Regions from separate parts of the Streptomyces sp. NPDC088785 genome, predicted to be linked through region 3. Evidence: riboswitches for the same ligand, from Rfam matches in the RefSeq annotation. Region 3 holds a riboswitch; each other region holds the start of a gene.
The links. Region 3 has a riboswitch for cobalamin ahead of ACIP5K_RS00800 (ribonucleoside-diphosphate reductase subunit alpha). Riboswitches for the same ligand answer to the same signal wherever they lie in the genome.
Positions count from the first base shown of each region.

Region 1: another riboswitch for cobalamin. It lies ahead of metE (5-methyltetrahydropteroyltriglutamate--homocysteine S-methyltransferase); the one in region 3 lies ahead of ACIP5K_RS00800 (ribonucleoside-diphosphate reductase subunit alpha).
Region 2: another riboswitch for cobalamin. It lies ahead of ACIP5K_RS27855 ((2Fe-2S) ferredoxin domain-containing protein); the one in region 3 lies ahead of ACIP5K_RS00800 (ribonucleoside-diphosphate reductase subunit alpha).

Region 1 is NZ_JBIVKH010000004.1:275,153-285,135, forward strand. Features, by position in the region: gene ACIP5K_RS15240 (CbtA family protein) at 1-305, shown strand, start outside; gene ACIP5K_RS15245 (histidine phosphatase family protein) at 747-1,406, opposite strand; gene cobF (precorrin-6A synthase (deacetylating)) at 1,683-2,594, shown strand; gene nrdR (transcriptional regulator NrdR) at 2,628-3,089, opposite strand; gene metE (5-methyltetrahydropteroyltriglutamate--homocysteine S-methyltransferase) at 3,324-5,642, opposite strand; cobalamin riboswitch at 5,803-6,039, opposite strand; gene ACIP5K_RS15265 (sortase-dependent protein) at 6,262-6,696, shown strand; gene ACIP5K_RS15270 (RNA polymerase sigma factor) at 6,718-7,413, shown strand; gene ACIP5K_RS15275 (hypothetical protein) at 7,410-7,847, shown strand; gene ACIP5K_RS15280 (Na+/H+ antiporter) at 7,940-9,553, shown strand; gene ACIP5K_RS15285 (SUKH-3 domain-containing protein) at 9,602-9,983, opposite strand, start outside.
Region 2 is NZ_JBIVKH010000012.1:199,371-209,353, reverse strand. Features, by position in the region: gene ACIP5K_RS27895 (oxygenase MpaB family protein) at 1-471, opposite strand, end outside; gene ACIP5K_RS27890 (TetR/AcrR family transcriptional regulator) at 669-1,328, shown strand; gene ACIP5K_RS27885 (DUF3626 domain-containing protein) at 1,300-2,163, opposite strand; gene ACIP5K_RS27880 (NIPSNAP family protein) at 2,236-2,547, opposite strand; gene ACIP5K_RS27875 (methylmalonyl-CoA mutase family protein) at 2,705-4,519, shown strand; gene scpA (methylmalonyl-CoA mutase) at 4,516-6,711, shown strand; gene meaB (methylmalonyl Co-A mutase-associated GTPase MeaB) at 6,724-7,713, shown strand; gene ACIP5K_RS27860 ((2Fe-2S)-binding protein) at 7,732-8,439, opposite strand; gene ACIP5K_RS27855 ((2Fe-2S) ferredoxin domain-containing protein) at 8,436-8,834, opposite strand; cobalamin riboswitch at 8,896-9,019, opposite strand; gene ACIP5K_RS27850 (VOC family protein) at 9,322-9,756, opposite strand; gene ACIP5K_RS27845 (TetR/AcrR family transcriptional regulator) at 9,827-9,983, opposite strand, start outside.
Region 3 is NZ_JBIVKH010000001.1:169,316-179,298, forward strand. Features, by position in the region: gene ACIP5K_RS00775 (extracellular solute-binding protein) at 1-1,153, opposite strand, end outside; gene ACIP5K_RS00780 (GntR family transcriptional regulator) at 1,581-2,345, shown strand; gene ACIP5K_RS00785 (DUF3311 domain-containing protein) at 2,541-2,807, shown strand; gene mctP (monocarboxylate uptake permease MctP) at 2,804-4,423, shown strand; gene ACIP5K_RS00795 (nucleoside hydrolase) at 4,525-5,505, shown strand; cobalamin riboswitch at 5,560-5,683, shown strand; gene ACIP5K_RS00800 (ribonucleoside-diphosphate reductase subunit alpha) at 5,808-8,159, shown strand; gene ACIP5K_RS00805 (ribonucleotide-diphosphate reductase subunit beta) at 8,159-9,178, shown strand; gene ACIP5K_RS00810 (hypothetical protein) at 9,189-9,356, opposite strand; gene ACIP5K_RS00815 (helix-turn-helix domain-containing protein) at 9,450-9,983, shown strand, end outside.

The sequences.
Region 1 (9,983 bases), on a different contig from region 3:
TCCTCGCGGTCGCGGCGACCATCCTCGGCAAGCGACTCGCGCCGCGCCTGGGCACCTGGTGGGCCACCGTGACCGCCGTCCTCGCCTTCGCCGTCGTCATCGCACTGGCCTTCCAGTTCCTGCCCGCGATCAACGAGGTGCCCGAACACTTCCCGGCCTCGGTGCTCTGGCGCTTCCGGGTCTCCACGCTGGCCATCCAGATCACGCTGTGGACCGGATTCGGGCTGCTCTTCGGCGAGTTGGCCGAACGGCTGCTCAACCCCGGGCCCGCCCCGGTCCGCCGGGCGGTACCCGCGGCGAACTGAACAGGCCGTTCGCGCAGCCGGATCGAACCTGAGCAGAGGGCCCGCGGAACCATCCGCGGGCCCTCTCGCGTCGAACCGGGGCCCCGCGGGTCCGGCGCACGGAGCGAGGAGCCGAAGGAGCGGAGCGCCACGACCGCGGGCACATCGTGCTCGACCACGGGCACATCGTGCTCGACCACGGCACATCGTGCTCGACGGTCGCGAGGCGATCGCCGTCACCGTCGAGGAGTACGGCCGGCTCGTCGCGAGCGGACGGCGGATCGGCGGCCGGAGCGCACGGGTCCGCGTCCTGGCCCGGCAGGCCAAGCGGACCGCGCGCCCGCTGGCGGACCTGGAAGCACTGCGGGCGACTGCATCGGGACCACCTGCGCCATACCCCGGGCGCGGGCCGCCCCCCGATCCCGGCTGCCCGCGGTGCGCCCTCGCCAGGGCGCTGCGCCGCTACCGGGACGACGCCTCCTGGGAGTCCGCGCCGGTGGCGGAGCCGGGCGCCGTCAGCGGCCGTCCGCAGCGCACGTTCCACCGGCCCGCGCGCCCGCTCAGCTCGGTGACCGTCAGCGGCGCCACGTCGCAGCGCCAGTACGCCGACAGCGGCGCGCCCAGGGCGTGCACCACGGCCGCGCGCACCAGCTCGGGCTCCACCACCCCGATCACGAGCCCGGCGTCCGCCCCCGCCGCACTCCCGCCGGGCGCGCCGGGAACCCCGGGTGCGTCGAGCGCGTCCAGCCAGCCGGCCACCCGCGCGCACACGTCCGCCACCGACTCCCCGCCGCCGGCCCGGAACGCGGGATCGCCGAGCCAGCGGCCCACCTCCTCCGGCGACGACCCGCTCACCTCGGCCAGGGTCCGGCCGCGCCAGCTCCCCGTGTCCGGCGCGGCCAGCGCCTCCGGCGTCGACGGCGCGCCGAGCCCCAGCAGCGCGGCCGTCTCCCGGCAGCGCGGGCTCCCGGATGCCACGGCACGCGCGGGCGCGGGCAGTGCGGGCGCCGCCGCGCGGGCGGCCGCCCGGCCGGCGGGATCCAGCGCGGCCCCGTCGTCGAACCGGGCCTGCCGCAGCGAGGCGTTCAGGGCGGGCGGGACGAACCAGACACGGCGGGTCACGACGCGTTCCTTCTTTCCGGGTGAGCCTTCAGGAGAGCCTTCGGGGGAGTGCGGGAGAGCCACCCCGGGAGAGTCCAGGGGAGTCCAAGGGAGTCCAGGGGAGTTCGGCGGAGGAGGTCGGGGAGCCCCCGGCGGGCGCCGGTCCCCGCGGCGTGGCGAACCTAGCACCCGGCCCGTACCGGCCCCCGCCCGCCACGGACCTCCCCGCCACGCCCGACCTGCCCCCACTCAGGGGCCCGCACGGAGACGGCCGCCGGGTACTGCGAGACTGTCGTCATGGGCACGCAGAACACGGGCACGCAGCACGCGCACACGCAGGACGACGCGCACACAGCGGACACGCCGCACACGTCGGACACACTGGAGACGCCGGACGCGTCGGACACACGGCAGCGCACCATCCTCGTCATCGGGATCGGCGCCGGCGACCCCGACCACCTGACCCTCCAGGCCGTGAAGGCCATCCGGCGCGCCGACGTCTTCTTCGTCGTCGGCAAGGGGGCCGACAAGTCCGCGCTCACGGACCTGCGCCACCAGATGCTGGAGGAGCACGCCGAGGCCCCGTACCGCGTGGTGGAGGTCGAGGACCCGAGCCGCAACCGCCGTCCCATGGACCGCTCCGCCTACACGTCCACCATCGAGGACTGGCGCGCCCGGCGCGGCGACCTCTTCGAGCGGCTGATGCTGGACGAGCTGGAGCCCGGCGGGACCGGAGCGTTCCTCGTGTGGGGCGACCCGTCGCTCTACGACAGCACCCTCGGCATCCTCGCCGACATCGGGACCCGCGGCCGGGTCGACGCGGCCGTCGAGGTGATCCCCGGCATCACCAGCGTGTCCACGCTCGCCGCGCGCCACCGCATCCCCCTCAACCAGGTCGGCCGCCCCGTGCACATCACCCCGGCCCGCCGGCTGCCCGAGGTCGACCGGCACGACGACGGGGACGTCGTCGTCATGCTCGACGGCGGCGAGTCGTTCACCCGGGTCGAGGGCGCGGGCCGGTGGATCTACTGGGGCGCCTACCTGGGTACCCCGGACGAACTGCTGATCGCCGGGCCCCTGGACGAGGTCCGCGACCGCATCCGGCAGGTGCGCTCCGAGGCCCGCGCGCGGCACGGCTGGATCATGGACACCTACCTGCTGCGGAACCCGGACGGGCCGGGCGAGCGGCCCGCGCCCGCCACGGACTGACCACCCCTCCACGGACTGACCACCCCGCGGTGGTCAGTCCACCGCCTGGCCGCACTTGGCCCGCAGCTCCGCGATGGCGTTCTCGAAGTCGCTGAGGGACTCGAAGGCGCGGTAGACGGAGGCGAACCGCATGTAGGCCACCGGGTCCAGCTCGCTGAGCGGCTCCAGAACGGCGAGCCCCACGTCATGGGTGCTCAATTGGGCGCTCCCCGCGGCCCGCAGGTTCTCCTCCACCTGCTGGCCGAGCCGGTCGAGCATGTCCTCCGTGATGGGACGCCCCTGGCACGCCTTGCGGACACTGCTGACGATCTTGGTGCGGCTGAACGGCTCGGTCACACCGCTGCGCTTGACCACGAGCAGGGAGTACGTCTCCAGCGTGGTGAAACGGCGCTGGCAGTGCGCGCACTGCCGGCGGCGGCGGATCGATGTGCCGTCATCGGTCGACCGGCTGTCGATGACACGGCTGTCGGGGAGCCTGCAGAAGGGGCAGTACACCGTTCATGTCCTCTCGGATTGCCTCGGACCGTGGGGTGCGTGTCCGGTGTCCGGCCGATCGTGGAGCGACGCTCATGGTAACGCAACTGACCTGCAGTTTTTCTCGAACTCGGCCGATTCTGCCCGCATTCGGCACGCGCGCGGCCGGCCGGGCGGGACCCGGGATGTCCGCTCCGACCTGCGCGTCGTCACCGGGCCGGGACACCGTTCGGGTCCCGGCCCGGTGACACCGGATCAGGCCGGACCGAGCTCCCCGCGCACGGTCCGCGCGGCCGACACCAGGTTCTCCAGGGACGAGCGGGTCTCCGGCCAGCCGCGGGTCTTCAGGCCGCAGTCCGGATTGACCCACAGCCGCTCGGCCGGAATCGCCTCAAGTCCCTTGCGCAGCAGGGCCGCCGCCTCCCGCGCGCTCGGCACGCGCGGCGAGTGGATGTCGTACACCCCGGGACCGGCCTCGCGCGGGTAGCCGTGCGCGGCGAGTTCCGCGGCGACCTGCATGTGCGAGCGCGCCGCCTCCAGGCTGATCACGTCGGCGTCGAGGTCGTCGATCGCCTGCACGATGTCGCCGAACTCGGCGTAGCACATGTGCGTGTGGATCTGGGTGTCCGGCCGCACGCCCGCGGTGGTCAGCCGGAACGCCTCCGTCGCCCAGTCCAGGTAGGCGGCGCGGCCGGCGGCCCGCAGCGGCAGCGTCTCGCGCAGCGCGGGCTCGTCGACCTGGATGACCGGGGTGCCGCTCGCCTCCAGGTCGTGGACCTCGTCGCGCAGCGCGAGCGCGACCTGGCGCGCGGTGTCGCCGAGCGGCTGGTCGTCGCGGACGAAGGACCAGGCGAGCATGGTCACCGGCCCGGTCAGCATGCCCTTGACGGGGCGCTCGGACAGCGACTGCGCGTACGACGTCCAGCGCACCGTCATCGGCTCGGGACGGGAGATGTCACCGGCCAGGACCGGCGGCCGGACGTAACGGGTGCCGTAGGACTGCACCCAGCCGTGCCGCGTCGCCAGAAAGCCGGTGAGCCGCTCCGCGAAGTACTGCACCATGTCGTTCCGTTCGGGCTCACCGTGCACCAGGACGTCGATGCCGGTCTTCTCCTGGAAGGCGACGACCTCGCGGATCTCGTCCCTGACGCGCTCCTCGTAGCCCGCGGTGTCGATCCGTCCCGCACGCACATCGGCGCGCGCCGTGCGCAGTTCGGCGGTCTGCGGGAACGAGCCGATGGTGGTCGTCGGCAGCAGCGGCAGCTTCAGCCGGGCGCGCTGGGCCGCCGCCCGCTCGGGGTACGGCAGCGAGCGCCGGGTGTCCGCGCCGGTGACCGCGGCGGCGCGGGCCCGCACCGCGGGGTCACGGGTGAGGGGCGAGGTGGCACGGGAGGAGAGCGCCGCACGGTTCACCGCCAGCTCCGCGGCGATCGCGTCCGTGCCGCGGGCGATCCCCCTGGCGAGCGTGGCGACCTCCGCCGTCTTCTGGCGGGCGAAGGCGAGCCAGCGCAGGATCTGCGGGTCGATCTCCCGCTCCAGGGCGGTGTCCAGCGGCACGTGCAGCAGCGAGCAGGACGCGGCGACGTCCACCCGGTCGGCGAGCCCCAGCAGGGTGCCGAGCGTGGCGAGGGACTTCTCCAGGTCGTTGACCCAGATGTTGCGGCCGTCGACCACGCCGGCGACCAGCCGCTTGCCCGGCAGCCCGCCGACGGCGGCGAGCGCGTCCAGTTGGCCCGCCGCGGCGCCGGTGAAGTCGAGGGCGAGACCCTCGACGGGCGCCTTCGCCAGCACCGGCAGGGCGTCGCCGAGCCGGTCGAAGTAGGAGGCCACCAGCAGCCGGGGCCGGTCGCTCGCCCCACCCAGCTCGCGGTAGGCCCGTTCCGCGGCGTTCAGTTCGGCCGGCGTGCGGTCCTGCACCAGCGCGGGCTCGTCGAGCTGCACCCAGTCCGCCCCGGCGGCCCGCAGGTCGGCGAGGACCTCGGCGTACACCGGCAGCAGCCGGTCCAGCAGGGTCAGCGGGTCGAACCCGGCGGCGACGCCCGGAGCGGGCTTCGCCAGCAGGAGGTACGTGACGGGGCCGACCAGGACCGGACGGGCGGCGCGGCCCTCGGCGGACGCCTCCCGGAACTCGGCGACCTGCCGGGCGGAGTCGGCGCCGAACACCGTGTCCGGTCCCAACTCGGGCACCAGGTAGTGGTAGTTCGTGTCGAACCACTTGGTCATCTCCAGCGGCGCCACGTCCTGGGTGCCGCGCGCCATCGCGAAGTAGCCGTCCAGGGCGTCGGCCTCGACGGCGGCCCGGTGGCGCTCGGGGATCGCGCCGACCATCACCGTGGTGTCCAGGACGTGGTCGTAGTACGAGAAGTCGCCGGTGGGGATCTCGTCGATGCCGGCGGCCGCCAGCTCCGCGCGGCGGGCGCGGCGCAGCCCGGCGGCGGTGTCCCGCAGGGCGTCGGCGGTGACCCGGCCCTTCCAGTACCCCTCGACGGCCTTCTTCAGTTCACGGTCGCTCCCCTGACGGGGGTAGCCGTACACGGTGGCCCGTGCTGCCGCGGCTGCGGTCCTCGTGGTCACGGAGTTCTCCTTCGAGAGACGTATCCCTGGGATCCCGAGGACCCGAACGCGTGAAGGAGCGACAGAAACGGCGGGGCTCCCCGCGCTGTGCCGCGCGGCCGTCCGCCGGATATGCACGCCGACCCGCCCACGAGGTCACCGGGATGTCCGCGCACGCGTCGTACGCGCACGGGCAGTTGGCAGGTCTTCGGACTCGCGGGCGCGTTCTCCGTACGGTTCGTCCGGACGGAGGACATCTACTGGCCGTCGCTTCCCAGGTCCCGTTCCTCGGGCCCAGTGCGTATGACGGCGGTCGTTCCCACTCACCGCTGCGGGGCAGTCCCGGATTCCCACCGGGTTCCCTCTTGCGACGCATCCCGCCTGGCGGACGGGGCGAACCAGCTGCGGGGCCCACCCTACGGGCCCGCCGTCCGCGATGGCCAGACTGGGGCCCCGGCGCCCGCCGCGCTCCCGGCGAAGAAATCTCTCCGAGCGCGGCAACCCGCGGCGGGCTCGCGCGTCGTGTGGAGGTGAAGGGCGCCCTCCGGCGCCCCGTCCCGACCCTCCCGACCCTCCCGACTCGTCCCCGTCCCCCCGACGGCCCCGACCGTCTGCCCGTCCCGACATGTGGAGTACGACCGTGAACCACCTCGTCCCCGTCCGCAGCGCCCTGATCGCCACCGGCCTGCTGGCCGCCCTGGCCACGACGCCCGCCGCCCACGCCGCCCCGGCCCACGCGTCGGCCGCCCCCACGGCCGCTGCCACGGCCGCCGCCACCGCCACGCCGAGCCCCGTGCCCTCCGCCCCCGGCACCGCCGCTCCGACCCCGGCCGCCAGCGAGCCGCCGTCCGACGCGCCCTCGGCCGCGCCGGCCGCCCCGGGGAAGGCGGGGAGCGAAGCCCCCTCGGCGGCGCCCGGCGGCACCGCGGCGCCCGCGCCCGCCCCCTCCCAGGACGAGCTGGCCCACACCGGCGCCTCGCGGACCGGCACCACCGCCCTGGGCGCCGGGGCCGCCGTCCTCGTCGCCGGCGGGGCGGGTGCCCTCTTCGCCGCACGCCGCCGCTCGCACCGCTGACACCCGCCCCGAGGAACCCCCGTGCACAGCCCCGCAGCCATCGAACCCGCCCACCGGCCCCGGCCGTTCACGCTCCCGCACGGCCGGGGCCGCCCCGGGTGGCGGGAGGTGCTGCGCGGGCTGCTGCGCCACGACCGCGGCACGCTCGAAACGGCGCCGGGACCGGACACGCCGCCGCACACCTCCGCGTACGGCGGCACGCGCCCGTACCCGCCCGCACGGCCCGAGCGGCCGCCCACGATCAGCGAGCTCTACCACGCGCACCGGCTGCGCATGGTCCGGCTCGCGGTGCTGCTCGTGGACGACCTGTCCACCGCCGAGGACGTCGTGCAGGACGCGTTCACCGCGCTCTACCGACGCCACGGCGAGCGGATCACGGAGGTCGACAACGCGCTCGGCTACCTGCGGACGTCGGTCGTCAACACCGCCCGTTCGGTGCTGCGCCGGCGCCGCACGGCCCGCGCCTGGACCCCGCCGCCGGCCGGCGAGACGCCCTCCGCCGAGGAATCCGTCGTCCTCGACGAGGCGCACCGCGAGGTCCTCGCCGCGCTCGCCCGGCTCACCCCGCGCCGCCGCGAGGTCCTCGTGCTGCGCTACTGGGCCGACCTCAGCGAGGCCGAGATCGCCACCACCCTCGGCATCAGCAGGGGCGCGGTGAAGTCGAACGCCAGCCGCGCGCTGGACGCACTCGAAAAGATCCTGGAGGGCCGGATATGACGCCCCGACCGCCCCGCCCCCCATGGCCGGACCCCGCCGGACGGCCCGCCCGGCCGACCGAACGCCGCCTGCACGACGCGCTCGCCGCCCGCGCCGACGCCGTCACCGTCCGGGCGTTGCGCCCGGCCGCCCCGCCCGGACCCCACCCGCGCCGGCCGCCCCTGCTCCACCACGTCCGGCGCCGGATCGCGCTGCCGCTCGCCGGGCTCGCCGCCGCCGCGGCCCTCGTCGCCGGCTGGTCCGCCCTGGCCCCGGACCCGGAGCCGCACCGCGTGCCCGCCCCGCCGGCCGCGCCCGACGGCCGGCCCACACCCCGCCCCACGCCGCCGACACCGTCCGCCTCGCCGCCGCCGTCGACCGCGGTGCCGTCACCGTCGGCCCCGGCCGACGCGGACCGGGGCGCCCCCTCGGCGACGCCGAACACCCCCGGCTGACCCGACACCGGCACACCGGCGCGGTCTTCCGCCCGGGCACACGGCACAGTTGGGGCAGCACCGTGTCGGTGCCGTGCCTGAGGGAGGAACGCGTGCTCGGTCTGGAACTGGTCGTGCTGTTGGGGATCGCCGTACTGGTCGGCTCCGCGCTCGGTGACCGACTGCGCATCGCACCGCCGGTGGTGCTCATGGTCATGGGCGTGCTCATCGGCCTGATCCCCGCGCTGCGGGAGGTGGAACTGCCCTCCGAGGTGGTGCTGCTGCTGTTCCTGCCCGTGCTGCTGGCCTGGGAGAGCCTCAACACCTCCCTGCGCGAGATCCGCCGCCACCTCACCGACGTCGCCCTCGCCGCCACCGTGCTGGTCATCGCCTCGGCCGCGTCGGTGGCCTGCGTCGCGCACGCGCTCGGCATCGGCTGGGGACCCGCCTGGGTGCTGGGCGCGGCCGTCGCCCCCACCGACGCGACGGCCGTCAACGTCGTGGCCCGGCTGCTGCCGCGCCGGGACATCACCCTGCTGCGCGCCGAGAGCCTGCTCAACGACGGCACGGCACTGGTCGTCTACGGCATCGCCGTCGGCGTCACCGTCGGCACCGAGGACGTCACCGTCCCGCACGTCGGCTGGCTGTTCGTCCTCGGCTACGGCGGCGGCGCGCTGATCGGCCTCGCCGCCGGCACGGTCGTGCAGTGGTTCCGCGCCCGCATGGCGCAGGCCGACGCGCTGCGCGGCCAGGTGCTGTTGCTGCTCGCCCCGTTCTCCGGCTACCTCGTCGCCGAGCGGATCGACGCCTCGGGCGTGGTCGCCGTCGTGGTGTGCGGGCTCATGCTCAGCCAGAGCGGTCCGCGCACCGTGCGCGCCGAGGTCCGGGTCCAGGCGCAGAACTTCTGGCAGGTCGCCACCTACCTCCTCAACGGCTCCCTGTTCGTCCTCATCGGCGTCGAGCTCGACTTCTCCCTGCGCACCATGGGCGATGACGAGATCCCGCGCGCGATCGGCACCGGGCTCGCCGTCGCCGGAACCATCGTCGCCGTGCGCTTCGCCTACTACTTCGGGGTCGCCGGCTTCTTCCGGATCGCCCGCCGGGGCACCGCTCGCGCCTCCGGCACCACGTACTCCGGCCGCCGCCTGACGGTGAGCGCCCTGTCCGGGTTCCGCGGGGCGATCTCGCTGGCCGCCGTGCTCGGCGTCCCCGCCCGCCTCGACGACGGATCCGCCTTCCCCTCCCGGCAGCTCATCGTCTTCGTCACCGGCGTCGTCATCGTCGTGACGATGGCGCAGGCGCTCGTCCTGCCGGTGGTGGTGCGCTGGGCGCGCATCCCGAACGACCGCTCCGTCGCCCGCGAGGAATGGCTCGCCGAGTCCGCCGCCCTGGAGTCCGCGCTCGCCGCGCTGCCCGACCTGGCCGGCCGCCTGGAGACGGCGCCCGCCATCCGCGAGGCGATCGAGCGCTCGCACCGGTTGCAGGCCGACACGGTCGCCCAGCGCTGCGCCACCGTCCCCGACGACCCCGAGGAGCGCGCCCTGCACCCGCGCCGCCTCACCGACGACCACACCGCCCTCAGCCTCGCCCTCCTCGCCGAACGCCGGTCCGTCGTCGTCCGGCTGCGGGACACGGGCGACATCGACGACACGGTGCTGCGCCGCATCCAGGGCCGCCTGGACACCGAGGAACTGCACCTGCTCGGGCACGTGCCCGCGGGGGAGTGAACGCCCCGGCGGCGCCCGCCCCTATGGCTCGGAAGGGCTCAGAAGGGCTCAGAAGAAGGTCTTGTCCCAGTCGCCCGCGACCAGCGCGCGGACCGCGTCCTCGAAGCCGGCGCCGACGCGCTGGAACCCGGCGTCGCCGTAGAACAGGACCTCGCCGTTCTCCGCGACCAGGACCGCCTCCTCGGTGGAGAACACGGTGCCGACCAGCAGGACCGGGAAGCCGAGCCGCTTGCCGAGGACCCGCACGGCCCGGGGCGTGGCGTGGGTGGACTCCAGCGTCGGCTCCACCGCCGTCGTCAGGACCTGCTCCCGCTGCCGCCACCGCCAGGTCACGGTGATCTCGCCGTACCGCTCCAGGAAGGCGCGGAGCCCGGGGGTGACCTCGTAGCCGTCCTCGGCGTACCGCGCGCACGCCTCCTCGACGTCCAGC
Region 2 (9,983 bases), on a different contig from region 3:
GTCGCGGCGCAGCGCGCCAGGGGCGGTGACGGCCGTCGCCCAGTGCTGGGTCTCGGCGATCCGGCGCAGCGCGGAGCCGCCGACGAGGCCGCCCGTCTCGACCAGCAGCCGGGGTGGCCCGTCGAACCGGTACGAGCCGATGAGGGCGAGTTGCAGCATCACGTCGGCGGTGTTGCGGCCGAACCGGCGCGCCACCCGGCCGCCCTCCTCGACCAGGTCGAAGTCCACCCAGTCCGGGACCGGTTCGACGGCGGCGAAGAAGTCCCGCAGCGCGCGCGGGGGTTCGGGCACCGCGTCGATGCCGTCCCGCAGGGCGTGCCGGAACTGTCTCATCGTCACCTTCTCGGCCGGGGCGGCGCCCCGGCCGGTTCCGCGCAGGGCGTCCGCGAGGGCCGCGCCGGTCTCGTCGCGCGCCGTGAGCCGCTCCCCGATGGTGGCCAGCAGCCGCTCGTCGACGCGGCCACGGCTCACGCGCAGCAGGCGCAGAGGGCGGCCCAGGCGGCGGTTGAGGCGTTCCGTCGCGCGGAAGCGCCGGGGGTACGGGGGCGGCGGGGGCGAGGTCGTCCTCGTGCGGTGCGGTTCGACCGAGGCATCTCGCGTGGAAGGCTCGTGTGCGACCATGACCCGATGCTGACGGTCTCTCATATTCGCGTTCAACTCGTCTTCTGATGCCCAGGTCATCGCCCGGTCACGACGACCGGTACGCACCGGGTACTCGCGTCTCGGCGCGCCGGGTCCCCCGTCAGGAGCGGTCGCGGGCGACGGTGGAGCGCATCCTGGAGGCGGGGGCGGACGTCCTGGCCGAGCACGGGTACGAAGGTGCGTCGACCAGCCGCATCGCGACGGCCGCGGGGCTCAGCCCCGGTTCGCTGTACCAGTACTTCCCGCACAAGGACGCGATCGTCCTGGCGGTGCTGGAGCGCTACAGCGACCGGCTGGTGGCGGGGATCACCGCGCAGATGACGGGTCAGTTCGAGCAGCCCGCGCCGGTGATCGTCCGCACCACCCTCGCCACGCTGCTCGACGGGCTGGACGTGGAGCCGCCGTTCCTGCGCGCCGCCGTGGTCCACGGTCCGCAGCTGGACGACGGCCGTGCCCTGCGGATCTTCGAGGACCGGATCGGTGAGCTGGTCCTCGCGTATCTCACCACTCGGCGCGACGAGCTGCGCCCGGAGTTGTCCCTGCCCGCGGCGGCCTGGATGCTGGTCCGCACGGTCGAGCACCTGACGGTCCGTTATGTGCTGGACCGGCCGCCCATCCAGCGGGACGTGTTCCTGCTGGAGCTGACGCAGCTGGCGCTCAACTACCTTCGCCCGACCGCCGTGTGACCGCGGGCCGTCCGAAACGGGCCACGTAGTGCCACACCTTCTTCAGTGCCTGCGGGTCGTGGCGGCCGGTGCGGACCGCCTCCCCGATGACCCGGGGGTCGAGGACGCCGTCGGCGGCGATCCGGACGCCGAGGTCGACGTGTTCCTGGCCGCGGTAGCCGGGATGCCTGCGGAGTTCCCCGACGGTGAGGCGGAAGCCCTGGTGCCACTCCACCGCGCAGCCCAGGCGCCGCGCCGCGTCCTCGACGGCCGTGCCCCGGTAGCAGGGGTCCAGGACCAGCGCCTCGACGTCGAGGGCCGGCCGCACCGGCCCGTGCACCTGGGCCTCGATGTAGTCGTCCAGGTCGTCCTGCTGGTCGGCGAGGGCGAGTTCGACGAGTCCCATGCGGTCCGCGACGCCGAAGTCGACGGGCTCGTGGAAGCTGTCCGGGTAGCAGAACGTCGTCCGGGACAGCGTCTCGGCGGCCAGCCGGAAGTGCGCGGAGCCGAAGCGCGGAGCCCCGCCGGCCGGCTTGCGGCGGAAGTTCAGCGCCCCGTAGACCGGCCGGTCCCGGGCGGGGGCGGTGTCGTAGGCCCTGCCGAAGATCCGGCTCTCCCAGCGCCACCGGTCGCCGCCGGGGTGGGCGGTCAGGCCGCCGTTGCTGGTGCCGGTGACGAACTGCGAGCGGTAGCCGCCCGTTTCGGCCATGGCGTCCAGGATGGGCCGCCCCCGCGACACGCGGTCGGGGTGGAAGTTGAGCGTCACCCGCAGGGCCGGGTCGACCGGCGGGCCGGACGCCGTACCCGCCACGTGGCGAAGGGCGCGCTCCTGGGGAGCCGGTGACGCGGCGCTCATCCGTACCGTGTCCTCCTCTGTTCTCTGTTCTCTGTCCTCGGATCTCGGATCTCGCGGTCCTCGGGGCGGCGTCTAGGACGTCGGCAGCACCGGCCGCATGAACGTGCGCTCGTAGCGGAGGACGCAGCCGCTCTCGTCCCTGATCCGGTCCGCCGCGATGAACTCCGGATCGTGGCCGAACAGCGAGCGGTACTCCTCGTACGCGGCGAGGCTGGGGAAGCTGAACAGGGCGAGCGCCTTGTCGCTGGCGCCCTCCGACGGCAGGAAGTAGCCGTGGTGCGTACCGCCGTGCCGGTCGACCAGCTCCATCCAGCGCCGCCCGAACCGTTCGAACGCCTCGGTCTGCGCCGCGTCGATCACGTACTCCACCACACAGGTAATCATCGCGACAGGCTAAGGGGCGGGCGGGCCGGCCGCCGGGATTCCTCCCGGCGCTCCGCCCTTTCCCGGTCACTAGGCGATCGACGCGCGCAAGACAAGGAGAACAAGGTCACATGTGTGTCGCCTGCTGCTCTTCTGCGCGCTGCCTTAGCATCCGAACATGACGGTCCTGCCTGACGACGGGCTCTCCCTGGCAGCCGAATTCCCTGACGCGACGCATGATCAGTGGCAGCAGCTTGTCGCCGGTGTCCTGCGCAAGTCGGGCAGGGAAGTCTCGGCCGGCGAGGCGGAGGACGCCCTGTCCACCACGCTCGAGGACGGGCTGCGCGCGCGCCCGCTCTACACCGCGGACGACACCGCTCCCCCGGCCGGCCTGCCCGGCTTCCCGCCGTTCGTGCGCGGCGGGCGCCCCGAGGGGAACACGGCCGGCGGCTGGGACGTGCGGCAGCGCCATGTGCTGCCCGAGTCCGCCGCCCTCCTCGCCGACCTGGAGAACGGCGTGACGTCGCTGTGGCTGACGGTCGGCGACGCCGGGGGCTTCCCCGTGTCGGCGCTGCCCGCCGCGCTCGACGGCGTCTACCTCGACCTGGCCCCCGTCGTGCTCGACGCCGGCGCCGACACCGAGGACGCCGCGCGCACCCTGCTCGGCGTGTACGAGGACCGGGGCGTCGCCGCCGACGCGGCGCGCGGCAACCTCGGCGCCGACCCTCTGGGCCTCGAAGCCCGTACGGGACAGGCGTACGACACCGGGCCCCCCGCCGACCTCGCGAAGCTCTGCGCCCAGCGGTACCCGGGGCTGCGCGCGCTGACCGTGGACGCGCTCCCCTACCACGAGGCCGGCGGCTCGGCCGCGCAGGAGCTGGGCGCGTCGCTCGCCACGGGCGTCGCCTATCTGCGCGGGCTCACGGAGGCGGGCCTGGACGTCCGGCAGGCCCTCGCCCAGGTCGAGTTCCGGTACGCCGCGACCGCCGACCAGTTCCTCACCATCGCCAAGTTCCGCTCCGCGCGCAGGCTCTGGGCGCGCGTGGCCGAGGCCTGCGGCGCCCCGAGGAGCGGGGCGCAGGTGCAGCACGCGGTGACGTCGCCGGTGATGATGACGCGCCGCGACCCGTGGGTGAACATGCTGCGCTCGACGGTCGCGACGCTGGCGGCCGGGGTCGGCGGCGCCGACGCCGTGACCGTGCTGCCGTTCGACGACGCGCTCGGGGTGCCGGACGCGTTCGCGCGCCGCATCGCCCGCAACACCTCCACCATCCTGATCGAGGAGTCGCATCTGGCGCGGGTCATCGACCCGGCGGGCGGCTCCTGGTACGTGGAGCGGCTGACGGACGAACTCGCGCACGCCGCCTGGGAGTTCTTCCAGACCATCGAGCGGGAGGGCGGTCAGCGGGCCGCACTGCGCTCCGGTCTGGTCGCCGACCGGCTCGCCGCGACGTGGGCGGTGCGGTCGCGGCGGCTCGCCGAGCGGCGCGAACCGGTCACCGGTGTCAGCGAGTTCCCGCATCTCGCCGAGAAGCCGGTGGTGCGTGCGGCGGCGGCGCCGCAGCCGTCCGGCGGGCTGCCGCGGGTGCGCCGTGACGAGGCGTTCGAGGCGCTGCGGGCCCGCTCGGACGCGCATCTCGCCGCCACCGGGCAGCGGCCGAGGATCTATCTGGCGGCGCTGGGCCCCGCCGCGGCGCACACCGCGCGGACGACCTTCGCCGCCAACCTGTTCCAGGCGGGCGGCATCGAACCGGTCGGCGACGGATCCTTCGAGGAGAGCGGGGCGCGGGAGGCGTGCCTGTGCTCCAGCGACGCGGTCTACGCCGAACAGGCCGAGGACGCCGCGCGGTCCCTGCGCGCGGCGGGCGCCCGGCACGTGTTCCTCGCGGGCCGACCGGGCACCGCCTGCGGCCCCGACAGCTTCGTCTTCGCCGGCTGCGACGCCGTCGAAGTGCTCAGCGCCACGCTCGACCGCATGGGAGTGTCCCGATGACCGCCCCTGGCACGTCCGGTGTCCCCGACTTCTCCGCGCTCGGTCTCGACGGCGCCGCGCCGGGGACCACCGCGCAGGAGTGGCGCAGCGCCCTCAAGCGCGCGGGCGACGGCGCCGATCCGCTGTGGGAGACGCCCGAGGGCATCTCCGTCAAGCCGCTGTACACCGGTGAGGACCTGGAGGGCCTGGACTTCCTGGGGACGTACCCGGGGGTCGCGCCGTACCTGCGCGGTCCGTACCCGACGATGTACGTGAACCAGCCGTGGACCATCCGCCAGTACGCGGGTTTCTCCACGGCCGAGGAGTCCAACGCCTTCTACCGGCGCAATCTCGCCGCCGGCCAGAAGGGCCTCTCCGTCGCCTTCGACCTGCCCACGCACCGCGGCTACGACAGCGACCACCCCCGCGTGACCGGCGACGTCGGCATGGCGGGCGTCGCCATCGACTCGATCTACGACATGCGGCAGCTCTTCGACGGCATCCCGCTGGACAGGATGACCGTGTCGATGACGATGAACGGCGCCGTCCTGCCCGTGCTCGCCCTGTACATCGTGGCGGCCGAGGAACAGGGGGTGCCGCCGGAGAAGCTGGCCGGGACCATCCAGAACGACATCCTCAAGGAGTTCATGGTCCGCAACACCTACATCTATCCGCCGAAGCCGTCGATGCGGATCATCTCCGACATCTTCGCGTACACCTCGCAGCGGATGCCCCGCTACAACTCGATCTCCATCTCCGGGTACCACATCCAGGAGGCGGGTGCGACGGCCGACCTGGAGCTCGCGTACACCCTCGCGGACGGCGTGGAGTACCTCCGGGCGGGCCGCGAGGCGGGACTCGACGTCGACGCGTTCGCGCCGCGCCTGAGCTTCTTCTGGGCGATCGGCATGAACTTCTTCATGGAGGTCGCCAAGCTGCGCGCGGCCCGCCTGCTGTGGGCGAAGCTGGTGAAGCAGTTCGATCCGCAGAACGCCAAGTCCCTTTCCCTGCGCACCCATTCGCAGACGTCGGGCTGGTCGCTGACGGCGCAGGACGTGTTCAACAACGTCACACGTACGTGCGTGGAGGCGATGGCGGCGACGCAGGGACACACCCAGTCGCTGCACACGAACGCGCTCGACGAGGCGCTCGCGCTGCCCACCGACTTCTCGGCGCGGATCGCCCGCAACACCCAGCTGCTCATCCAGCAGGAATCGGGCACGACGCGGGTGATCGACCCGTGGGGCGGCAGCGCGTACGTGGAGAAGCTGACCCACGACCTGGCGCGCCGGGCGTGGCAGCACATCCAGGAGGTCGAGCAGGCGGGCGGCATGGCGCAGGCCATCGACGCGGGCATCCCGAAGCTGCGCGTGGAGGAGGCCGCCGCCCGCACCCAGGCGCGGATCGACTCCGGCCGGCAGCCCGTCATCGGCGTCAACAAGTACCGGGTCGACGCGGACGAGGAGATCGAGGTCCTCAAGGTCGACAATTCCTCGGTGCGCGCCCAGCAGATCGCCAAGCTGCGCCGGCTGCGCGCGGAGCGGGACGAGACGGCCTGCCGGAACGCGCTCGACGCGCTGACCCGGGCGGCGGGCGGTGACGGGAATTTGCTGGAGCTCGCGGTGCGCGCGGCGCGGGCGATGGCCACGGTCGGCGAGATCTCGGACGCGCTGGAGAAGGTCTACGGCCGGCACGCGGGACAGATCCGTACGATCTCCGGTGTGTACCGCAACGAAGCAGGGGAGTCGGCGAACGTGGAGCGGACCCGCGGCCGCGTCGAGGCGTTCGCCGAGGCCGAGGGGCGCAGGCCGCGCATCCTCGTCGCCAAGATGGGCCAGGACGGGCACGACCGCGGCCAGAAGGTGATCGCGACGGCCTTCGCCGACCTGGGCTTCGACGTCGACGTCGGCCCGCTGTTCCAGACGCCGGGCGAGGTGGCGCGGCAGGCCGTCGAGGCGGACGTGCACATCGTCGGGGTGTCGTCGCTGGCGGCCGGGCACCTCACCCTCGTACCGGCGCTGCGCGAGGCGCTCGCCGACGAGGGACGCGAGGACATCATGATCGTGGTGGGCGGGGTGATCCCGCCGCAGGACGTGCCCACGCTCGTGGAGATGGGGGCCGCCGCCGTGTTCCCGCCCGGCACCGTGATCCCGGACGCCGCCCACGACCTGGTGGCGCGCCTCGCGGCGGACCTCGGGCACGACGACCAGTGAGCCGGTGACGGGGTGGCCATCGATCTCGATACGTACGTCAAGGGCGTCCTCGCCGGGAAGCGGGCCGTGGTGGCGCGGGCGATCACCCTGGTGGAGTCCACGCGTCCCGGGCACCGCCGCCTGGCGCAGGAGTTGCTGACGGAGCTGCTGCCGTACAGCGGCCGGGCCCGTCGGATCGGCGTCAGCGGGGTGCCGGGGGTGGGGAAGTCGACGTTCATCGACGCGTTCGGCTCCCTGCTGACCGGGCGCGGCCACCGGGTGGCGGTGCTCGCGGTCGATCCGTCGTCCAGCCGCACGGGCGGCTCCATCCTCGGCGACAAGACGCGGATGGAGCGGCTCGCGGTCGATCCGGACGCCTTCGTGCGCCCCTCCCCCACGGCCGGGACGCTCGGCGGTGTCGCGAAGGCGACCCGCGAGTCGATCGTCGTCATGGAGGCCGCCGGGTACGACGTCGTGCTGGTGGAGACGGTCGGCGTCGGCCAGTCGGAGACGGCCGTGGCGAATATGGTCGACACGTTCCTGCTGCTGTCGCTGGCGCGGACCGGTGACCAGTTGCAGGGCATCAAGAAGGGTGTGCTGGAGCTGGCCGACGTCATCGCGGTGAACAAGGCCGACGGGCCGCACGAGCGGGACGCGCGGTCGGCGGCGCGCGAACTGTCGGGCGCGCTGCGGCTGATGCACGGCAAGGACGCGTTCTGGACGCCTCCGGTGCTGTGGTGCAGCGCCCGGGAGCGGACCGGGCTCGACGAGGTGTGGGAGCGCGTCGAGCGGCACCGCTCGCTCCTCGACTCGACGGGCCGGCTGGCGGAGCGGCGGCGTACGCAACAGGTCGACTGGACCTGGACGATGGTGCGCGACGAGCTGCTCGGGCGGCTGCACGCCGATCCGGCGGTGCGCGCGGTCACGCCCGGTCTGGAGCGTCAGGTCCGGGACGGCGAGCTCACGGCGACGCTGGCCGCCGAGCGGATCCTCGACACGTTCGGGCAGCGGGACGCGCACTGACGCGTCCCGGTCGCCGGGTCACCCGGTCAGGCAGCAGTCTCCGCACGTGCCGCCGCCGGGGGCGCGGTAGAGGAGGCAGCAGCTGTTGCGGCGGAACGCCGGCCCGGGGCCGGTGATCCGGCCGGTACCGCGCAGTCGGCCGGTCCGCAGCAGGTCGCGGGTCAGCCGGCCGAGCGGGGCGCGCAGGGCGGGCAGCGTCCGCTGGAGCTGGGCCGCCGAACCGACCAGCGCGGACGCGGAGTTGCCGGCCAGCAGGCCCGGCGCGATCTTCACGGTGAGGCCGTCCTCGACGTTCCGCAGCGCGCCGTCCACCTCCGCGTGGACGGCGTCGGCCGGCGCCGGCAGCCGTGCCGTGAGCCGTCCCCGCGCGCCGTTCAGGCGTACGGCCGTGCCGTCCCCCGCCCATTCCGCGGCGTCCATCGCGGGCAGGATCCCGTGCACGAGCACGCAGGCGAGGACCGGCGACCACAGCCGTGCGGCGAGTCCCAGGTGGGCGACGGAGACGCCGACGCGGGGCTCGGCCGTCCCGAAACGGTCGTTGACGGCCCGGGCCCGGGCGGCGAACCCTTCGCGCAGTCCGCGGCCGTCGGCGGGCGCCCCCTGCCGGGGTGTGCCGGGCGCGGCCGTGTCGAGGGCGAAGAACCCGCCGAGCCGCGCCAGGTCGCGCAGCGCCTCGGCGACCTGTTCCGGCCGGGCCTCGCCCGCCGGGTGCGCGGTGGCGTTCACGAGCCGGCCGGGGCGCGGCGCGGCGGCTTGATGAGGTAGAGGTCGAGGATGTCGGGGCGGGCGGCGACACCGGGGCCGCCGGCCCGTACCCAGTCCGCTATGTCCTCGGTGGCGTCGGGGTCGTTGACCAGGCCGAGCCAGACCGGGCGGGCACCTGCCGCCCGGCCGGCCGTCGAGGGCTGGACGACGATGACGTTGGCCTGTTCGCAGACGTCCAGGCACTCACTGATCCGCACCGGGGCGATCTGGCGCAGCCGCGCGGTCTGGGCCGCGTGGTCGCCGTCGACCTTGACGGTGCCGCAGCAGCAGTCGCGGCAGACCACCACCCGGCACGGGACGGCCCGGGCTCCCGTCGCCGTGGTCGTGTCGGTGCCGTCGGCGGGCCGCTCGGGCATGCCGTGTCCTTCCTCTCGCCGGGGAGGTCCGCCCCGGGGTGCTTCGAGGAGGCGACAGCGTGAGTCTCCTGGCTCTCGGGTCCGCGCTCGTCCCGGCCTTCCCACCCCGCGCGGGGCAGTGGCTCGTCGGGATCCGCTCGCCGATCACAGTGGCGGTACCGCACCGGAATCGCACCGGTTTCCTCGGGCGGCTGTCGCCCATGTCAGGGGCCATCATGCCATTCGGCGCGCCGCTGTCCACGGGGCGTCGGGGGCCGGTGCCGGGCTCCGGCGACGGCCGACGCGGCCGTGCGGTCGCGGGTACCGGGTCGCGGGTCGCGGGTCGCGGGTCGCGGGTCGCGGGTCGCGGGTCGCGGCGAACGACACGGCCGGACGGTCGCGGGTCCAGGTGACCGGAGCGTCGTGGACGCGGAGGACCGGAGGCCCGCACCGGCGGGCCCGCGGGCCTCCCGGTCCTCTTGCGTGGGGTCAGTCGGTTCGCGTGGGGTCAGTCGATGCAGAACTCGTTGCCCTCGATGTCCTGCATCGGGATGCAGGACTCGTTCTCCTCGTCGGCGTACAGGGTGGTCACGTGGGTCGCGCCGAGGGCGACGAGGCGGGCGCACTCGGCCTCCAGGACGGCGAGGCGTTCGGCGCCCTTGAGACCGGTGGCGGTGCGTACGTCGAGGTGCACGCGGTTCTTGACGACACGGCCCTCGGGAACGCGCTGGAAGTACAGGCGCGGGCCCGCGCCCGAGGGGTCGACGCAGGCGGACCACGTGTCGCGCTCCTCGGGCGGCTGCGCGGCCCGGTACTCGTCCCAGGTGCCGAACTCCTCCGGCGGCGTGGGCATGACGTACCCCAGCACCTCGCACCAGAACCGGGCGACACGCTCGGGTTCCGCGCAGTCGAAGGTCACTTGGAACTGCTTGATCGTTGACATCGGCGCACCATACCAACGTCGTCCGCCCGCCCACCTCCCTATTTCCGGAAGGCCCGGCGCGCGGCCGGTGTCACAGTCCGGCGAGGGTCGCCCTGAGCTGTCCGGGCGTCAGGGCGGCGGCCGGGAGCGGAGGTTGCGCGGCGGCGGGACGCAGCCCGGCCAGGAGGAGGGCGAGGGGACGGCGCCAGGCGTCGGGCGCGGCCGCGGCGGTGAGCGCGGGGACGGCC
Region 3 (9,983 bases):
AGCCCGGGGCCATCGGGACGAACCAGTTGGCCTCGGCCGCGGTGGCCGGGACCTCGGTCTTCGGATCGGCCTTCATGGTGGCCAGGTCCTTCTTGTTGTTGGGCAGGTTGCCCTTGGCCATCAGGCCGGCCTGGCCCTTGGCGCCGGTGAAGGCGTTGATCCACTCGCCGGCCACGGCCTGCGCGTCGGACTTCACCGGGACGGCGAGGTCCGAACCGCCGAGGAAGACGGGCATCGCCTTGCCGGACGGTCCCGGCATCACGAAGTTCTCGAGGTTGTCCTTGAGCTTGCCGGTCTTGTCGTTCTTCGGGTCGGCGGAGGTCGCGCCCTCCCAGGCCGCACCGAAGATCAGGTCCGACTTGCCCTGCCCGTACACGATGTAGCGGTCGGACTCGTCCTTGGTCTTGTCACCGTGCATGTACTTGTCGATGACGTTCTTGAACTCGGTGAGGCCCTTCTGGGACTCGGCCGAGGACAGGTTGGCGACCCACTTGCCGCCGTCCTCCTTGGCGATGGAGCCGCCGGCGTCGTAGACGAAGGACATGGCCGCGTACCAGTCACGGGTCGGCTGGTACCAGGCGTTGAACTTGTCGCCCTGCTTCTTCTGGACCTTGTCCAGGGCGGCGGTCAGCTCGTCGTACGTCTTCGGGGCGGTCTTGATGCCCGACGCCTTGGCGATGTCCTTGCGCCAGGTCGCCACGCGGCCACCGGCGTAGTAGGGGACACCGTAGGTCTTGCCGTCGTAGGTGACCGAGGCCTTGAGTCCGTCGAGCCACTGGTCCGAGTTCTCGAACTTGGTGGGGTCGACCGGGGCGAGCGCGCCCTTGACCATGTAGCTGAGCATCTCGGTGTTGCCCATCTCGACCACGTCCGGCACCTTGTCGGTGGCGAGGACGGCGTCGAGCTTGGCGGGCTTGTCCGGCCAGCCGTAGTACTCGTGGTTGATCTTGATGCCGGGGTGCTTCTTCTTGATCGCCGCGTCGGCGGCCTTGACCAGGTCCGGCCAGTTGTTCTGGGCGTCGACCGTCAGCCAGACGGTCAGCTCCTTGGCGTCGCCCCCCGCGTTGTCGGACTTCTTGTCACTGTCGCCACACGCAGCGACCGAGACCATGATGCCCGCGATACCGATCGCCGCTATCAGCTTGCGCTTCACGCCACCCTCCTCAGGGATGCCAGCAACCCCCCACCCACAGCGACGCATACGACGAGTAGTGCTCGTGGGACTGGGACCTGGTCGTTAATGGTGTAGACCAGTAAGCGGAGCTTGGCCCAGACCAATAGGCGTGTCAAGGGTGGCCGAGAAAGGTCCGTGCGTCCGTTATCGGAACGACACCGACCCGACATGGCAGGGGGGTTGAGCCCGCGGCGCACCACTTGCCCGGGAACGCTCCCACCAATCGGCGATGTGGACTAGACCAGGCGGTCAGCGAACGGTATAAGGAGGGATCACGGAGCGTGCGGGGCCTCACGGGGGGTCCCACCCCGCGAGCCGTGCCACGATGAGAATCGTGGGGCCGTGGCCGATGCGCGTGGACGTCGGTCGCATCGGCACCGGAGCCGGGAAGGCGGAGCAGCGGAGCATGAGCACCGACGTCAGCAGTGCGGAGAACGAGAGCGGGGCGCCTGTCCGTACCGCGCGCGTGCCCAAGTACTACCGTCTGAAGAAGCACCTGCTCGACATGACGGAGACGCTGCCGCCGGGCACCCCGGTACCGCCGGAGCGGACCCTCGCCGCCGAGTTCGACACCTCCCGCACGACCGTCCGCCAGGCGCTCCAGGAGCTGGTCGTCGAGGGCCGTCTGGAGCGCATCCAGGGCAAGGGCACCTTCGTCGCCAAGCCGAAGGTCTCGCAGGCGCTCCAACTCACCTCGTACACCGAGGACATGCGGGCCCAGGGCCTGGAGCCGACCTCGCAGCTGCTCGACATCGGCTACGTCACGGCCGACGACACCCTCGCCGGGCTCCTCGACATCACCGCCGGCGGCCGGGTGCTGCGCATCGAGCGGCTGCGCCTGGCCAGCGGCGAGCCGATGGCCATCGAGACCACGCACCTGTCGGCCAAGCGCTTCCCCGCGCTGCGCCGCAGCCTGGTCAAGTACACGTCCCTGTACACGGCGTTGGCCGAGGTCTACGACGTGCACCTGGCCCAGGCCGAGGAGACCATCGAGACCTCGCTGGCCACCCCGCGCGAGGCGGGCCTGCTCGGCACGGACGTCGGGCTGCCGATGCTGATGCTCTCCCGGCACTCGATCGACGGCTCGGGCCAGCCGGTGGAGTGGGTGCGCTCGGTGTACCGCGGCGACCGCTACAAGTTCGTGGCGCGCCTCCAGCGCCCGATGGACTGACCGCACCCCGACCCACGCATCCAGAAGCCGGATCCGCGCCGTAGCGCGGGTCCGGCTTTCTGCTCTACGGTCCTCCCGTCACCGCGGACCACGTCCGTTATGCGGACGGGGGTTCCGTGGAGCAGGTCTCTCGCCTAGATTTCCCGCACGTTAAGCATGAGATAAGTGGAACCAGCGAGGGGACGGAGCCGCGTCATGTCCGATGCGCCTGAAGTGAACGGACCGGTGGTCACACCGGTCCGCGTCGTCATTGCACTGTGTCTGATCGCACCGTTCGTGGCGATGCTGTGGGTCAGCTCCTACGCCAAGATCGACCCGACGTTCATCGGGATCCCGTTCTTCTACTGGTACCAGATGCTCTGGGTGCTGATCTCGACCGCGCTCACCATGACCGCGTACAAGCTGTGGCAGCGCGACCAGCGCGCCCGTCACTCCGACCGGTCCGCGGGGGGCAAGGCGTGAACAACGGGGTCAACGGTGTCGCGCTCACCGTCTTCATCATCTTCTTCCTGGCCGTCACGGTCATGGGCTTCCTCGCCGCGCGCTGGCGCCGCTCGGAGAACGACTCGCTCGACGAATGGGGCCTGGGCGGCCGGTCGTTCGGCACCTGGATCACCTGGTTCCTGCTCGGCGGCGACCTCTACACCGCGTACACCTTCGTCGCCGTCCCGGCGGCGATCTACGCGGCCGGCGCCTCCGGCTTCTTCGCGGTGCCCTACACGATCCTCGTATACCCGCTGATCTTCACGTTCCTGCCGCGCCTGTGGTCGGTCTCGCACAAGCACGGGTACGTGACGACCTCGGACTTCGTGCGCGGGCGGTTCGGCTCCAAGGGCCTGTCCCTCGCGGTCGCCGTCACCGGCATCCTCGCCACGATGCCGTACATCGCGCTCCAACTGGTCGGCATCCAGGCCGTGCTGGACGTCATGGGCGTCGGCGGCGGCGAGGACACCAACTGGTTCGTCAAGGACCTGCCGCTGCTGATCGCGTTCGGCGTGCTCGCCGCGTACACGTACTCCTCGGGCCTGCGCGCCCCGGCGCTGATCGCGTTCGTCAAGGACACGCTGATCTACATCGTCATCGCGGTCGCCATCATCTACATCCCCATCAAGCTGGGCGGCTTCGACGACATCTTCGCGGCGGCCGGCGAGAAGTTCTCGAAGATCAACCCCGCGACGGACAAACCCGTCGGGGCGCTCGCCCCCGGCTCGGCCGGCACCTGGACGTACGCGACGCTCGCGCTCGGCTCGGCCCTCGCGCTGTTCATGTACCCGCACTCGATCACGGCGACCCTGTCGTCCAAGAGCCGCGAGGTCATCCGCCGCAACACCACGATCCTGCCGCTGTACTCGCTCATGCTGGGCCTGCTCGCGCTGCTCGGATTCATGGCGATCGCGGCCGGGATCCAGGTGCAGAACGGCCAGTTGGCGATTCCGCAGCTCTTCGAGGACATGTTCCCCGACTGGTTCGCGGGCGTCGCCTTCGCCGCCATCGGCATCGGCGCGCTGGTCCCGGCGGCCATCATGTCGATCGCCGCGGCGAACCTGTTCACGCGCAACATCTACAAGGACTTCATCAGGCCGGACGCGACCCCGCAGCAGGAGACCAAGGTCTCCAAGCTGGTGTCGCTGCTGGTGAAGGTGGGCGCGCTGGCCTTCGTCCTGACGATGGACAAGACCGTCGCGATCAACTTCCAGCTGCTGGGCGGCATCTGGATCCTCCAGACCTTCCCGGCGCTCGTCGGCGGCCTGTTCACCCGCTGGTTCCACCGCTGGGCGCTGCTCGCCGGCTGGGCCGTCGGCATGGTCTACGGCACGGTCGCCGCGTGGAACGTCGAGTCGCCGGCGCAGAAGCACTTCGGCGGGTCGTCGGCGGAGATCCCCGGGATCGGCCAGATCGGCTACATCGGCATGACGGCGATCGTCCTGAACGTCCTCGTGACCGTCGTCCTCACCTTCGTCCTGCGCGCGCTGAAGGCACCCGACGGCGTCGACGAGACCGCCCCGGCGGACTACACCGCCGACGCGGGCGACCGGGGCGTCCGGACCGAGCTGCCGGCCGTGGGCACCGGCCACTAGGGCCCGCACCGCGTCCACCTGACGAGCCCCTCCCGAGCGGAGGGGCTCGTCCCGTTACGGTGACCCGGTACAGCCCCCGCACCACCCGCCCTGGAGGAAACGTGCCCGCCCCCATCGTTCTCGACAGCGATCCCGGCATCGACGACGCCGTCGCGCTGCAATACCTGCTCGGCACCGGCCTGTGGGACCTCAAGGCGTACACGACGGTCGGCGGCAACGTCCCCGCCGAGCAGACCTTCCGCAACGGCCGCGCCCTCGCCCGCGTCTTCGGCATCGACGGCGACGTCGGCGTGCACCGCGGCGCGGGCCGCCCGCTGACCCGGCTGCCCTACTCGGCGGCCGGCGAGTTCCACGGCGCGTCCGGGCTCGGCACCGAGACCCTGCCCGACTCCACCGCGCCCGAGCAGACCGAGTCCTCCGCGCAGGCGCTGCTGCGGCTCTCGCGCGCGTACGAGGGCGAGCTGACCGTGTGCGCGACGGGACCGCTCACCAATGTGGCCCTCGCGCTGACCGAGGACCCCGGCTTCGCGCGGCGCGTGAAGAAGCTCGTCTTCATGGGCGGCGCGGCCGACGTGCCCGGCAACATCACCCCGGTCGCCGAGTTCAACGCCTGGGCCGACCCGGACGCCGTGGACCTCGTCGTCTCCTCCGGCATCCCGTACACGATGGTCGGCCTCGACGCGACGCACGGCTGGCGGTTCACCACCGACGACCTGGACACGCTCCGGGCGGCCGGCGACGACCTGGGACTCACCACCCGCCTGATGGACTTCTATCTCGGCGCCTACCGCGAGACCGGCGGCTCCCCGCTGCACGACCCGCTGGCCGTGGGCGTGTGCGCCGACGAGTCGTTCGTGACCGCCGCCGAAGGCACCGTCGTGGTCGAGTGCGGGTCGGAACTCACCCGCGGCAAGACCGTCTTCATCCCCTACGACGCCGATTACCCGCGCGCCTACTACCAGGAGTCCCCGCTCGTCGCGGCCCGCACCGCGCGCCGCGGCCGGGTCGCCCTCGGCACCGGCCCCCGCAACTTCACCGAGGACTTCGTCGCCACCCTGCTCAAGCAGCCCAGCGGGGCCTGAGCGACACCCCCGACACAAGATGTGGGGGTGCGGCGAACACCCGGCACAACATGTATGCTCGCTCTCGCTGTCAGTGCAGGGGAATCCGGTGCAAATCCGGAACTGTCCCGCAACGGTGAACGTAAGCCTCGAAGCGCGTACGTGAGTCCGAAGACCTGCCGACGGCACACCCGTGCCACCCGGCCCGGGTGTCGACGACGTCCGGGCCTCGTGGAATGGGCCGGTGACGCGGGCCCCGCCGTGCGCGGGCCCGGGCCACTGTCTCCCCGCGGGCCCCGAGCCGAGCGAGGGAGAGCCCCACCGTGACCATCGCGCCCGCTGATCCTGCCTCAGCCGTGGCCGAGGCGGATGCCCCCGGTACCGCGCTGCTGCGCACCCTGACCGAGCTGACCGCCGATCTGCCCGCCGCGGACCCCGGCCGGGTCGCCGCCGCCGCGCTGCGGGGCCGCAGCGCGCGGGCCGACGAGGCCGAGCTGCGCGAACTCGCCACCGAGGGCGCGGCCGGGCTGATCTCCGAGGACCCCGTCTACTCCCGGCTCGCCGCGCGGCTGCTCACGCTCTCCATCGCCGCCGAGGCCGCCTCGCAGGGCGTGACCTCGTTCACCGGGTCGATCGCCGTCGGCCACCGCGAGGGGCTGATCGCGGACCGCACCGCCGACTTCGTCCGCGTGCACGCCGCGCGGCTCGACGCGCTGGTGGACCGCGCGGCCGACGACCGCTTCGGCTACTTCGGGCTGCGCACCGTCTTCAGCCGCTACCTGCTGCGCCACCCGATCACCCGCAAGGTGATCGAGACGCCCCAGCACTTCATGCTGCGGGTGGCGGCCGGGCTCGCCGAGGACGACTCGGCGCACGCGCTCGACGAGGTCGCCGCGCTGTACGGCCTGATGAGCCGGCTCGACTACCTCCCCTCCTCCCCCACGCTCTTCAACTCCGGCACCCGGCACCCGCAGATGTCGAGCTGCTACCTCCTCGACTCGCCGCTGGACGAGCTGGACTCGATCTACGACCGCTACCACCAGGTGGCCCGGCTCTCCAAGCACGCCGGCGGCATCGGCCTCTCCTACTCCCGCATCCGCTCGCGCGGCTCCCTGATCCGCGGCACGAACGGCCATTCCAACGGCATCGTGCCGTTCCTGAAGACCCTCGACGCGTCGGTGGCGGCGGTGAACCAGGGCGGGCGCCGCAAGGGCGCGGCCGCCGTCTACCTGGAGACCTGGCACTCCGACATCGAGGAGTTCCTGGAGCTGCGGGACAACACCGGTGAGGACGCCCGCCGCACCCACAACCTCAACCTGGCGCACTGGATCCCGGACGAGTTCATGCGCCGGGTGGACGCCGACCAGCCCTGGTCGCTGTTCTCGCCGGCCGACGTGCCCGAGCTGGTCGACCTGTGGGGCGAGGAGTTCGACGCCGCGTACCGCAGGGCCGAGGCCGAGGGGAAGGCGCGCAAGACCATCCCCGCCCGCGACCTGTACGGCCGCATGATGCGCACCCTCGCGCAGACCGGCAACGGCTGGATGACGTTCAAGGACGCGGCGAACCGCACCGCCAACCAGACGGCGGAGCCCGGCCACACCGTGCACTCCTCGAACCTGTGCACCGAGATCCTGGAGGTGACGGACGACGGGGAGACGGCCGTCTGCAACCTGGGGTCCGTGAACCTGGGCGCGTTCGTGGCGGACGGCGCCATCGACTGGGAGCGGCTGGACGAGACCGTCCGCACGGCCGTCACCTTCCTCGACCGCGTCGTCGACATCAACTTCTACCCGACCGAGCAGGCGGGCCGCTCCAACGCCCGCTGGCGTCCGGTGGGCCTGGGCGCGATGGGGTTGCAGGACGTCTTCTTCAAGCTGCGCCTGCCGTTCGACTCCGCCGAGGCCAGGGCGCTGTCCACCCGGCTCCAGGAACGGATCATGCTCGCCGCGTACGAGGCGTCGGCCGACCTCGCCGAGCGCCACGGCCCACTGCCCGCCTGGGAGAAGACCCGCACCGCGCGCGGCGTGCTGCACCCCGACCACTACGACGTCGCGTTCACCTGGCCGGAGCGCTGGGCCGCGCTGCGGGAACGTATCGCCACGACGGGCATGCGCAACTCGCTGCTCCTCGCGATCGCGCCGACGGCCACCATCGCCTCGATCGCCGGGGTCTACGAGTGCATCGAGCCGCAGGTCTCCAACCTGTTCAAGCGCGAGACGCTGTCGGGCGAGTTCCTCCAGGTCAACTCGTACCTGGTGGACGAGCTGAAGGCGCTCGGCGTGTGGGACGCGCAGACCCGGGAGGCGCTGCGCGAGTCCAACGGCTCGGTGCAGGGCTTCACCTGGGTGCCGGACGAGGTCCGCGCGCTGTACCGCACGGCGTGGGAGATCCCGCAGCGCGGGCTCATCGACATGGCGGCGGCGCGCACCGCCTTCCTCGACCAGGCCCAGTCGCTGAACCTGTTCCTGGAGACGCCGACCATCGGCAAGCTCTCCTCCATGTACGCGTACGCCTGGAAGTCGGGCCTGAAGACGACGTACTACCTGCGTTCGCGTCCCGCGACGCGCATCGCCCGGGCCGCCGGCCGCTCGACCGTGCCCGCGCAGAGCGCCGCCGAAGCCGACGCGGTCGCCTGCTCCCTGGAAAACCCCGAGTCCTGCGAGGCCTGCCAGTAATGACCGACACCACCCCTGAGAAGAACCTGCTCGACCCGGGCTTCGAACTGACCCTGCGCCCCATGCGCTACCCGGACTTCTACGAGCGCTACCGCGACGCGATCAAGAACACCTGGACCGTCGAGGAGGTCGACCTCCACTCGGACGTCGCCGACCTCGCGAAGCTCAGCGCGGGCGAGCAGCACATGATCGGCCGCCTGGTCGCGTTCTTCGCGACCGGCGACTCGATCGTGGCGAACAACCTGGTCCTGACGCTCTACAAGCACATCAACTCCCCCGAGGCGCGGCTCTACCTCTCGCGCCAGCTCTTCGAGGAGGCCGTGCACGTCCAGTTCTATCTGACGCTGCTCGACACCTACCTCCCCGATCCCGAGGACCGGACCGCGGCCTTCGCCGCGGTGGAGAACATCCCGTCCATCCGCGAGAAGGCCGAGTTCTGCTTCAAGTGGATGGACTCGGTGGAGAAGCTGGACCGGCTGGAGTCGCGGGCGGACCGCCGCCGCTTCCTGCTCAACCTGATCTGCTTCGCCGCGTGCATCGAGGGCCTGTTCTTCTACGGTGCCTTCGCGTACGTCTACTGGTTCCGCAGCCGCGGCCTGCTGCACGGGCTGGCCACCGGCACCAACTGGGTGTTCCGCGACGAGACGATGCACATGTCGTTCGCGTTCGACGTGGTCGACACCGTCCGCAAGGAGGAGCCGGACCTCTTCGACGACGCGCTGGAGCAGCAGGTCACCGACATGCTGCGGGAGGCGGTCGAGGCGGAGTTGCAGTTCGGCCGCGACCTGTGCGGTGAGGGCCTGCCCGGCATGAACACCGACTCGATGCGCCAGTATCTGGAGTGCGTCGCCGACCAGCGCCTCCAGCGCCTCGGGTTCGCGCCGGTCTACGGCTCGGAGAACCCGTTCTCCTTCATGGAGTTGCAGGGCGTCCAGGAACTGACCAACTTCTTCGAGCGCCGGCCGTCCGCGTACCAGGTCGCGGTCGAGGGTTCGGTCGGCTTCGACGAGGAGTTCTGAGCCGGTCCGCTCAGGCGGCGGCCGTGTAGCGGGCGCGCCGCTCCTCCGTCTCGCGGGCGGTGCGGGCGGCGCGGATCTCGCGGTCGATGCGCAGGTCGCGGGCGATCCCGTAGAGGGAGGGCGCGGCCAGGAGCAGCAGGACGAAGAGGACGGTCAGGTAGTTCATCGCTGTGTTCATGGCTCTACTGTGTCGCTGCCGCGCTCCCCGCGGCAGTGGCAGGACTGTCATCGGACCCTGAATTCCTGCCAACTCTGCGGCACACTGGGGACCATGCTGAAGAACGTGGCCGCAGTGCTGCTCGACGGTGTGCATCCCTTCGAACTCGGCGTCGTCTGCGAGGTGTTCGGCCTCGACCGGAGCGACGCCGGGCTGCCCGTGTACGACTTCGCGGTGGTCTCCGCGGAGAGCCCGTCCCTGACCACCCATGTCCCCGGCATGACGATATCCACCCCGCACGGCCTGGAGCGGCTCGCGGAGGCCGACCTCATCGCGATCCCGTCGGCGGGGCGGCGCTTCGGCGCCTACCCGCCGGAGCTGCTGGAGGCGCTGCGCCAGGCGGTCGACCGGGGCACGCGGGTGCTCAGCCTCTGCGCGGGCGTGTTCGTGCTCGGCGCCGCCGGACTCCTCGACGGCCGCCGCTGCGCGGTCCACTGGCGGTACGCGCGCCAGCTCGCCCGGGACTTCCCGCGCACCCGCGTCGACCAGGACGTGCTGTACGTGGACGAGGGGCCGGTGATCACCTCGGCGGGCACCGCCGCGGGCATCGACGCCTGTCTGCACATCGTGCGCACCGAGCACGGCGCC